DNA from 2 places in the Delftia sp. WY8 genome. Region 1 is predicted to be linked to the other one. Evidence: predicted binding sites of a transcription regulator. Region 1 holds the regulator's gene; the other holds the start of a gene.

The links. The regulator LexA, encoded in region 1, represses DNA repair genes until DNA is damaged. The targets are predictions, from matches to a motif close to ACTGTATNNNNATACAGT.
Region 2: a site for LexA is predicted at 2,118-2,135, ahead of G4D77_RS06930 (PA0069 family radical SAM protein). Genes of this name have one in related genera too.

Annotation. Positions count from the first base shown of each region.
Region 1 covers NZ_CP049795.1:239,813-244,849, reverse strand. The annotation lists gene G4D77_RS01035 (MFS transporter) at 120-1,301, shown strand; gene G4D77_RS01030 (hypothetical protein) at 1,385-1,792, opposite strand; gene lexA (transcriptional repressor LexA) at 1,955-2,629, opposite strand; gene G4D77_RS01020 (asparaginase) at 2,728-3,717, shown strand; gene adk (adenylate kinase) at 3,808-4,464, opposite strand; gene kdsB (3-deoxy-manno-octulosonate cytidylyltransferase) at 4,721-5,037, opposite strand, start outside.
Region 2 covers NZ_CP049795.1:1,493,849-1,498,885, reverse strand. The annotation lists gene G4D77_RS06945 (GbsR/MarR family transcriptional regulator) at 1-35, opposite strand, end outside; gene G4D77_RS06940 (acyltransferase family protein) at 212-1,369, shown strand; gene rnk (nucleoside diphosphate kinase regulator) at 1,443-1,847, opposite strand; gene G4D77_RS06930 (PA0069 family radical SAM protein) at 2,142-3,284, shown strand; gene G4D77_RS06925 (LysR family transcriptional regulator) at 3,345-4,277, opposite strand; gene G4D77_RS06920 (porin) at 4,621-5,037, shown strand, end outside.

The sequences.
Region 1 (5,037 bases):
TCGTAGCAGGAATGCAGATCATGCACTTTCTACGATGACCCACTTTCAATCCGCAGGAAAGTGGCAGGTATGGAGATGATTTCCCTTTCGAGAATGACGGACGTGACAGGAGGCAGGGCATGAACCGCGCACGTCTGGGGCTGCTTACGGGCACGCATGCCATCAACGACCTCTACCAGGGACTGGTTCCTGCGCTGTTGCCCTTCATGGTGCTGGAGCGCGGCTACAGCTATACGGAAGCCAGCGGCCTGATGCTGGCGGCCACGGGCCTGTCGAGCATGGTCCAGCCGCTGTTCGGCCTGTATGCCGACCGGTCGCCACGGCCCTGGATGGTGCCGGCCGGCTTTGTGGTGGCCGCCCTGGGCCTGGCCCTGGTGGGCATGAGCCCGGACTACTGGGTCAGCTGGTTGGCTGCCGTGCTGTGCGGCCTGGGGATCGCGGCCTACCATCCGTCCGCAACGGTGGCGGCCCGCATGGCGGGCGGCAGCTCGCAGAAGGCGATGAGCGTGTTTTCGGTGGGCGGAACGGCGGGGGCATCGTTCGCTCCCATGCTGGCTGCGGCCGTGGTGGGCGCAGGCGCCTTGCACCGCAGCTGGATGCTGGCCCTGCCTGCAGCGGCCATGCTGGTGCTCTGGTATGCCTGTACCTGGCGGGATGGAGCCAAGGACCATTGCGCCACCCGGCGCCCGGCCGTGGCGCAGGGCGAATTGCCCGCCAACCACTGGCGCGCCTTCTTCCTGCTGTGCGGGGTCATCGTCTGCTGGTCGATTCCCTATGTGACGGTGCTGTCCACCCTGCCCATGTTCGTGACGCGCGAGCTGGGCGGCTCGGACTTCATGGGAGCGGCCACGCTGACCTCATTCACAGCCGCTGCGGCGGTGGGCACTTTGCTGGGGGGCACGCTTGCAGATCGCCGGGGGCGCATGCAGGCCATCCGCGCCGGCTACCTGCTGGCATTGCCTGCTCTGGCGGCCCTGGCCCTGGCCTCCACGCCATGGATGGCGCTGGCCTGCACCATGGCCCTGGGCGTGTGCATGTTTCTTCCGTTTGCCGCCCAGGTCACGCTGGCCCAGGACTATCTGCCGCGCAACCAGGCCACGGCCAGCGGGCTGACCCTGGGGCTGGCCATGTCGATAGGCGGCATGGTGGCGCCGTTGTTCGGCATGCTGTCCGATGCGCGCGGACTGCGTTTTTCGTTGAGCGTCGTGCTGTGCATTCTGTGCGTTGCCGCGGCGCAGGCGTGGTGCATGCGCAATCGGCGCAGCGAGGGAAGTGCTGCACCGGCGGCTGTCAGGGCCTGATGCGCAGCCCCTGCCGCTGGGCAAGGCAAGAGACAGGCCCGGGCTCTCGCAGACCGGGTGGACGGGTTGGTCTCAGGGCGACCTCAGGCCGGTGTCTGCGCGCCGTGCGCTTCCATGCGTTCCAGGGCGGCACAGACATCGGCCATGCGGCCCGAGATGAACAGGCATTCGGGCTGCTCCTGCGGCGAGCGCTGGATGATGCGCAGACCCGAAGGCAGGGCCTGATCTGCCGGAAGGGAGGGCAGTTCGGGTTGCAGGGGCAGCAGCAGCTGCGCATCCCTGTGTTCTGGCAGCCGTGCTGACTTGCTGCGCCGCTGCTGGCTGCGGCGGCGTGCCTTGCTGAAGGACAGGATGGTCGCCTGCTCGGATTGCACAGGCGATTCGGGCTGGATGGTGCGCATGGCGGGCTCCATGGCGGCGGCGGGCAGGCGAATGCCCTGTGCCAGGCGCAGGAAGGACAGAGAAGACAGTGTTGGCAGAGCGAATCCCATGTGACGACTCCTGTTGGCGTATTTCAAAGAGGCATGGACACAGGCAGGATTGCGGTTTGCGGGCAAAGCTCCGCCCAGGGCGAAGCTGCAAGGCTTCGCGCCTACCACCTGGGCGGTGCATGAAGTAGGGGGTGGCAACCCGTGCAGGGCTGCCCGTCCGGCTTACATGGACATGCTGTTGCGGATCAGCCCCACGGCCAGGCCTTCAATGGCAAAGGCCTCTTCGGGAGCGACGCGGATCACCGGGTAATCGGGGTTTTCCGGCAGGAGCTCCACGCCCTGCGTGGTGCGGCGCAGGCGCTTGACGGTGACTTCATCTCCCAGGCGTGCCACGACGATCTGCCCGTTGCGGGCTTCATGCGCGGACTGCACGGCCAGCAGATCGCCGTCCATGATGCCCGCGTCGCGCATGGACATGCCGCGCACGCGCAGCAGATAGTCCGGGCGGACCTGGAACAGGCTGGGTTCGACGGAATAGGTCTGGTCGATATGTTCCTGGGCGAGAATGGGCGAGCCCGCCGCAACGCGGCCCACCAGCGGCAGCATCAGCGGCGCCAGGGCCGACAGCGGCAGCCCGAAGCTGGTGCCGCGTGCGGCATTGATGTTGCGCACGGTGTCGGTACGCAGGCGAATGCCGCGGGAGGTGCCGCTGACCAGTTCGATCACGCCTTTGCGGGCCAGGGCCTGCAGGTGTTCCTCTGCTGCGTTGGCGGACTTGAAGCCCAGCGTGTTGGCGATTTCCGCGCGGGTGGGGGGAGCGCCCGTGCGGGAGATGGCGGCCTGGATCAGGTCCAGGATCTGTTGCTGGCGGGCGGTGAGCTTGGGATGGTCGAGCATGGCGTGCGTCCGGTCCTTGAATTCAGATGGCAGGCAGAGAAGTCATCTGATGATTTATACAGTATCTGTATTTTTAACCAGTTTTCCAAGAGGTGCAAGTGGGGCAGTCAAAGTTGGTGATTCTTGGCACGGGCGGCACCATCGCCGGCCGGGCGGATTCGCAGTCGCAGGCAGTGGGATACAAGGCCGGACAGATCACGGTGCAGTCGCTGCTCGATGCCGTGCCGGATCTGGAGCAGCAGGCGCTGGGGCCTGTGCAGACGCAGCAGATCGCGCAGGTGGACAGCAAGGATATGGACTGGCCCGTGTGGCGCGCGTTGCTGCGTGCCTGCACGCAGGCGCTGGAGGATGCGGACACACGCGCCGTGGTGATCACGCATGGAACGGACACGCTGGAAGAGACGGCCTGGCTGCTGCACAGCCTGCTGCCTGCCACCAAGCCCATAGTGCTCACTTGCGCCATGCGCCCGGCCACGGCCCTGCTGGCCGACGGACCGCAGAATCTGCGCGATGCCGTGACCGTGGCCGCCAGCGGCGGGCGCAGCGGTGTGTGGGTGGTGGCCGGCGGCGAAGTGCATGCGGCGGCCCAGGTGCAAAAAGTCCACCCTTACCGACTGCAGGCCATGCGCTCCATGGAAGGTGGCCCGCAGGCCGTGGTGGAGGAAGGACGCGTGCGCTGGCTGGTGCCTGATGCGCCGGTCACGCCAGTCGCCCCCGTTGCGCGGATGGTGACTTCCGCTCCCGCTCTGTCTGACCTGCTGGCGCTGGATGAGCTGCCCTGGGTCGAGGTGGTGTTCAGCGGTGCTCTGGCGCGTGCCTGCGGCGTGGATGCGCTGGTGGCCGCAGGCGTGCGCGGCATCGTGGTGGCCGGCACGGGCAATGCGACCATTCACGAAAGCATGGAAGCGGCCTTGCTGCGTGCGCGCGACAAAGGCGTCTGGATCTGGCGGGGCACGCGCTGCGCCGAAGGCCTGCCCGTTGCCTCGGGGCTTGGCACGGACCCCGCAGAGGCCGATCTGGTCCAACTGCCCGTGGCCAAGGCACGGATTGCCATGATGCTGGCGCTGGCCGCGCAGCCGCGCGACTGATCCTCCGGGCGTCGCCGGCGCTTCAGATGCAGGCGGGCAACAAAAAAGCACCCGGCGGGTGCTTTTTTGGGGTCTGGCGCATGGCCTGTGTCATTCAGCCAGTGCTGCCAGGGCGCGCTGGGTGATGTCTTCCACCGAGCCCAGGCCGCTGATGGCGCGGTACTTGGGGGCTGCTGCGGCTTCCTTCTCGGCCCAGGCGCGGTAGTAGTCCACCAGCGGGCGGGTCTGGCTGCTGTAGACGTCCAGGCGCTTCTTGACCGTTTCTTCCTTGTCGTCCTCGCGCTGCACCAGCGGCTCGCCGGTCACGTCGTCCAGGCCTTCGACCTTGGGCGGGTTGAACGTGACGTGGTAGGTGCGGCCCGAAGCGGGGTGGGAGCGGCGGCCGCTCATGCGCTCGATGATGGCATCGAAGGGCACATCGATCTCGAGCACGTAGTCCAGCTTCACGCCGGCGGCCTTCATGGCGTCGGCCTGGGGAATGGTGCGGGGAAATCCGTCGAACAGGAAGCCGTTGGCGCAATCGGGCTGGGCAATGCGCTCCTTGACCAGATTGATGATCAGGTCGTCGCTGACCAGTTGGCCGGCGTCCATCACGGCCTTGGCCTGCTGGCCCAGGGGCGTGCCGGCCTTGACGGCGGCACGCAGCATGTCACCGGTGGAGATCTGGGGAATGCCGTACTTCTGGCAGATGAAAGCGGCTTGCGTGCCTTTGCCGGCGCCGGGTGCGCCCAACAAAATCAGTTTCATGGAAGTCCTTGAGGAGAGTAGAAATTCTTGTCTGCCGGATCGGCCCACCGGGGCGGACAGTCCATGCGTCATATTTTTGTCGCGGGCAAGGATAGCACGCACAGGGCCAACACTGGCTTACACGCACGGGGCAAAACTGTCGCCTGTGCAATCGCCAAAACCTGCGTTTTGCTGTCCGACAAAACCGCATGGGCGGTGTTGCTGCAAATGGCGATGCCCGGCATCGCCATTTGTGCGTTTTCAGCGGCCGGCCGATTCAGGCCGACGGATTGGACAGCTGGGCGCGCACCCGCTCCAGATCCTCGCGCGTGTCCACGCCAGGGCCGGGTGCATGGGGTGTGACATGGACGGCGATGCGGTGGCCGTGCCACAGCGCACGCAACTGCTCCAGGGCCTCCAGTGCCTCGGTGGGTGCCTGGGAAAGCTGGGGGAAGCTGCGCAGGAAGCCGGCGCGATAGCTGTAGATGCCGATGTGGCGCAGCGGTGCGAAGCCGGGGTAGCCCAACGCTGCCGATGCCGTCTCCCACCATGCCTGGTCCGCATGCTCGCGCGCGAAGGGAATGGGCGCACGGC
Region 2 (5,037 bases), 1.3 Mb from region 1:
GCCGGAAGAGGTTTGGGTTGCGTCATGGCATGCATTGTGCCTTCGCGTGCCGGCATGTCCTGTGCGGCTTGGAAAGCGGTGCGTCAGCTTTCTGCAAGACGCGGTCAAAAGGCGCACAATGGCGCCTTTGCGGGCTTGCGGCCAGGCGGCCAGGCGGCCCGGGCCCAGCGCCTCCCGCTTCCCGACCCGTTCGCAGATTGCAGATTGCCCCATGTCCCACGCTAGCCGCAGTGCGCTGATCGACTGCACCAAGGGCCTGGCCTGTGCCGCCATCGTCTGGCACCACCTGGCCTTCTACGGCCCCATGTCCGATATCGCCCATCCGGCCGCGCCGGACCTCATCGACTGGCTCTATGAATATGCGCGCATGGCCGTGCAGATCTTCCTGGTGCTGGGCGGCTACCTGGCGGCAGCCAGCATGGCGCCGCAAGGCTACGGCCTGCACAGCGATCCGTGGTCGCGCATCGGGCGCCGCTTCGTGCGCCTGGTCGTGCCCTATGCCGTGGCCCTGGTCGTGGCCGTCGTCGTCTCGGCGGCAGTGCGGCCCTGGTTCGACCATGCCTCGGTGTCGGGCGAGCCCGATCTCTGGCAGCTGGTGGCGCATGCGCTGCTGCTGCAGAACATCGTGGGCGAGGAGTCGCTGTCCGCCGGCGTCTGGTACGTGTCCATCGACTTCCAGCTGTTTGCGCTGACGGCGCTGCTGCTGGCCGGCACGCGCTGGGGCGGCGCCTTGCTGCGCCGCCGCTTTGGCGGCGACGCCCTGTCACGTTGCTGGCCCTGGGCGCTGAGCGTGGCGCAGGCGCTGGTGGTGATCGGCGTGGCGGCTTCGCTGCTGGGCTTCAATCTGGATGCGCAATGGGATGTGTGGGCGCCGTACTTCTTTGGCGCCTACGGCCTGGGCATGCTGGCCTACTGGGCCGCGCATGCGGACAAGTCCTCGACGGCCTGGAGCTGGTCCCTGCTGATCGTGGCCCTGGTCGTGGCGGCGCTGGCACTGGAGTGGCGCGACCGCATCGCGCTGGCCGGTGCCACGGCGCTGGCCCTGGTCGCGGCCATGCGCAGCCCCGCGTTTGCCCAGGCACAAGGCTGGGCGCCGCTGCGCCGGCTGGGCAAGATTTCGTACTCGGTGTTTCTCGTGCACTTCTCGGTCTGCCTGCTGGTCAACGCCGTGGAAAGCCATTTCTGGCCACATTCCATTCCCGCCGCCCTGCTGGGCATGTGCACGGCCTTTGTGCTGTCGATTGCGGCCGGTCATCTGCTGTACGAGCGCGTGGAGCGCCACGTTCCCAGCTGGCACATGGCGCTGCGCTGGCAGGCGGGCCTGGTGGGCACCGGCCTGATCGCGGCGTTTGTGGCGGGCCTGCGCTGAGGCGCGGTGCGTCAGTCCACAAACAACAAAGGCAGCCGGTGGGCTGCCTTTTTCGCTTCACGCCGGTCGGCGTTCAACGGTGCAGCTCGCCCGCGCTTTCCGGCTGGAACTCGATGGCGTCCACGCGCACGGTGACCTGGCCCGAGGGGCCGGGCATGCGGGACTGGTCGCCCACGCTCAGGCCCAGCAGGGCAATGCCCACGGGCGCGAACACCGACACCTTGTCGGCGCTGCCATCCATCTCCTTGGGATAGACCAGGGTCAGCGTATTGGTCTTGCCCGACTCCAGCAGCGTGAAGCGCACCGTGGAATTCATGGTCACCACGTTGGGCGGCATTTCCTTGGGCTCGAGCACGTCGGCACGGTCCAGCTCGGCCTCGAGCGCCTCGCGGCCGGGAAAGGCGGGCTGCTTGTCCAGCAGGGCCTCGATGCGTTCCAGGTCCAGGGACGAAAGAATGATGTGGGGCTTGCGCTCCATGGTGTTGGCTCCCTTGTGTGCTTGCGCCGTGGCTGCAGTGAAGGGCAGCGGCGCCCAAACGGACAAAAGCCCGGGCAACGCGGTTGTCCGGGCCAAGGCATCTTCAGAAAAGAGAAAAGCACCAAGTTGGTGCGATAAGGCCATTGTGCAGGCCCGTGCGCGTTCTGCCAAGCGAACCCGCACGGTGCGGTGCGGATTGGCGCGGGCACTTGCCAAGCCGGCAAAACCCACTTCGCAACCGCAGGCATGCGGGGAGTGCTTGTTGGTATGACTGTATTTTTATACAGTTGCTTCATGCTTTCCAGTCCTCCCACGCCTCATCACGACACGGCCCGGGTGCCCCTGCACCCCATCAAGGGCCGGGGCGCAGCCAGCCAACTGGCACACCGCTTCACCACCGATCCGCGCGAGGCCTTTGACGACGGCTGGGGCAGCCTTGAGGCGCCTGCCGAAGGCGAGGAAGCCGCGCCCCTGCGCACCGAACTGCGCTGGGAGCAGGCCCGCTCGGCGCTGAGCCGCCACCAGTCGCCCGACCTGCCGTTTCACATGGGGCTCAATCCCTACCGGGGCTGCGAGCATGGCTGCATCTATTGCTATGCCCGGCCCACGCACAGCTACCTGGGCTGGTCGCCAGGGCTGGACTTCGAGACCCGGCTCATCGCCAAGCAGAACCTGCCCGAGCTGCTGCGTGCCGAGCTGTCGCGCGCCAGCCATGTGGCCGCGCCCGTGATGCTGGGCTCGGTCACCGACTGCTACCAGCCCGTGGAGCGCGAGCTGGGGCTGACGCGCCGCCTGATCGAAGTGCTGGCCGAGGCGCGCCACCCGTTTTCCATCGTCACCAAGGGCAGCGGGGTGGAGCGTGACCTGGACCTGCTGGCCCCGCTGGCGCGCCAGGGCCTGGCCTCGGTGCACATCACGCTGACCACGCTGGACGCCGACCTGGCACGCCACCTGGAGCCGCGCGCCGCCGCGCCGCACCGCCGGCTGCGCAGCATCCGCGCGCTGACCGAGGCGGGCGTGCCCGTGGGCGTGAGCCTGGCACCGCAGATTCCCTTCATCAACGAAGACCTGGAGAAGGTGCTGGAGGCGGCCGCCGACGCAGGTGCGCGCCACGCCTTCTATGCCGTGCTGCGCCTGCCCTGGGAAGTGGCGCCGCTGTTCGAGCAATGGCTGCAGGTGCACTACCCCGACCGCGCCCGCCGCGTGATGGAGCGCGTGCGCGACCTGCACGGCATCCAGGGCGAGCAGCGCGAGGCCGGCCGCGTGTACAACGCCGAGTTCGGCCAGCGCATGAAGGGCACGGGCCACTGGGCCGAGCTGTTGCGCCAGCGCTTTGCCCTGGCCTGCCGTCGGTACGGGTTCAACCGCGAGCCGCTGCGGCTCGATTGCAGCCTCTACCACCCGTCGCTGCTGCTGCCGCAGCGCAGTCTGTTCTGAAACAGCCCTTTAGAGCGTGCAGGGCGGCCGCCAGTGGCGAGCGCTACAGTCCGCACCGGCTCAATGTCCCACGTCCGGGGCGAGCCGGTCCAGGCTGGCGCCGGCATCGCGGATCAGGGAACGCAGCCAGGCGATGGCCGGATCTCGCTCCTGGTGCTTGTGCCATTGCAACAATTCCGTGAACCGGGGAATCTCCACCGGGCACTGCAGCACCTGCAGCGCAAAGCGCCGCGCCATGTGCTGCGCCAGGCGAGTGGGCAGTGTGGCAATGCGCTGCGTGCCCACGAGCAGCTCCGGCAGCAGGGTGAAGTTGGGTGCGATCACTTCCTGGCGGCGGCTGCGCTTGCCGGTGGACATCAGCCGCGCGTCGAACGTGGTGCGCCTGCCGCCGCCCCATTCCACGCCGATGTGGGCCGCATCGAAATACCGTGCTGGCGTCAGCGGGCCGTCGAGTAGCGGGCTGTCCGCGCAGACGAGGCAGGAGAAGCCATCTTCGAACAAAGGCTCGAAGGGGTGGCCTGCCACTTTCGCGAATTCGGGGGCGATCAGCAGCTCGGCCTCTCCGCTGTCCAGATGTTCGGGCGTCTGCGGGCTGATGGCGCGCAGGTCGAACTGCATCAGCGGCGCCAGGGTGGCGGCCCGTCGCACCACCTGTGTCAGCAGCACGCTGATCACGTAGTCGGAGGACTCTATGGTGAAGCGCCGCTGCGAGGTGGCCGGATCGAAGGAGGGTCGGGCATGCGCGATCGTCTGGATCTGCAGCAGCACATCGCGCACGGGCTTGGCCAGCTCGTTGGCCAGCGGCGTGGGCACCAGGGTCTTGCCCACGGAAACCAGCAGCTCGTCCTTGAAGTAGTCGCGCAGCCGCCCCAGCGCCAGGCTGGTCGCGGGCTGGCTCAGGAAAAGCCGCTCGGCGGACTTGCTCACGCTGCGCGTGGCCAACAGGGCGTCGAGGACAACCAGCAGGTTCAGGTCGAGCTTGTGAAAGCGCATGGCGCGTCTCCGTATTTGCTATGCAAATGGATTGAATTTAAACAATAAATTTTACGTATGTATCAACGGAGCTGATCATCTGCCCCGGACCCGCAAGACCACAAGCGTTCCCATGCAGGGCGCATTCATTTCGGAGACATACATGTTCGGATTGCTTTCACGACGCGAATCGGGCGATGGAGCATGCCCTATTTCCCTCGGCATCCGTGCCCGGGGCTACAGGCGCGGCAGCGGCCTGTGCTGGGTGGCGGGCCTTTGCGGCGCCAGCACGGGGCTGCCGGTAGCTGCCCAGTCCCAGCCGGTGACGCAGGCCCAAACCCAAACCCAAACCCAGGGGCAGCCATTGACATCGAGCCTGACCCTGTCGGGCCTGTTGGGCGCCGGCGTGCTCTATACCCGGGATTCGGACGGTGGCGGCAAGTTGCAGCAGACGGGCACCCATGCGGCGCCCTCCATCGCGCTGTCGGGGCGCGAGTCGCTGGGAGGCGGTCTGTCGGCCATCTTCCGCTGGAGCCAGTACGTATTCACCGATACGGGGACCATGGCGCCGCTGGAGAGCTATGTGGGCCTGACTTCGGCCACCTGGGGAAGCTTCACGATGGGGGCGATGTACGACCTGCTGGCCGACGCCGTGCCCTTCACCTCGGAGCGGTTCACCTCGCTGCTGGCCACTCATCCAGGCAATCTGGACCGCACGGTGGGCACGGCACTGAACAACACGCTCAAGTACAAGTCCCCCGTGCGCGGCGGCTGGCAGTTC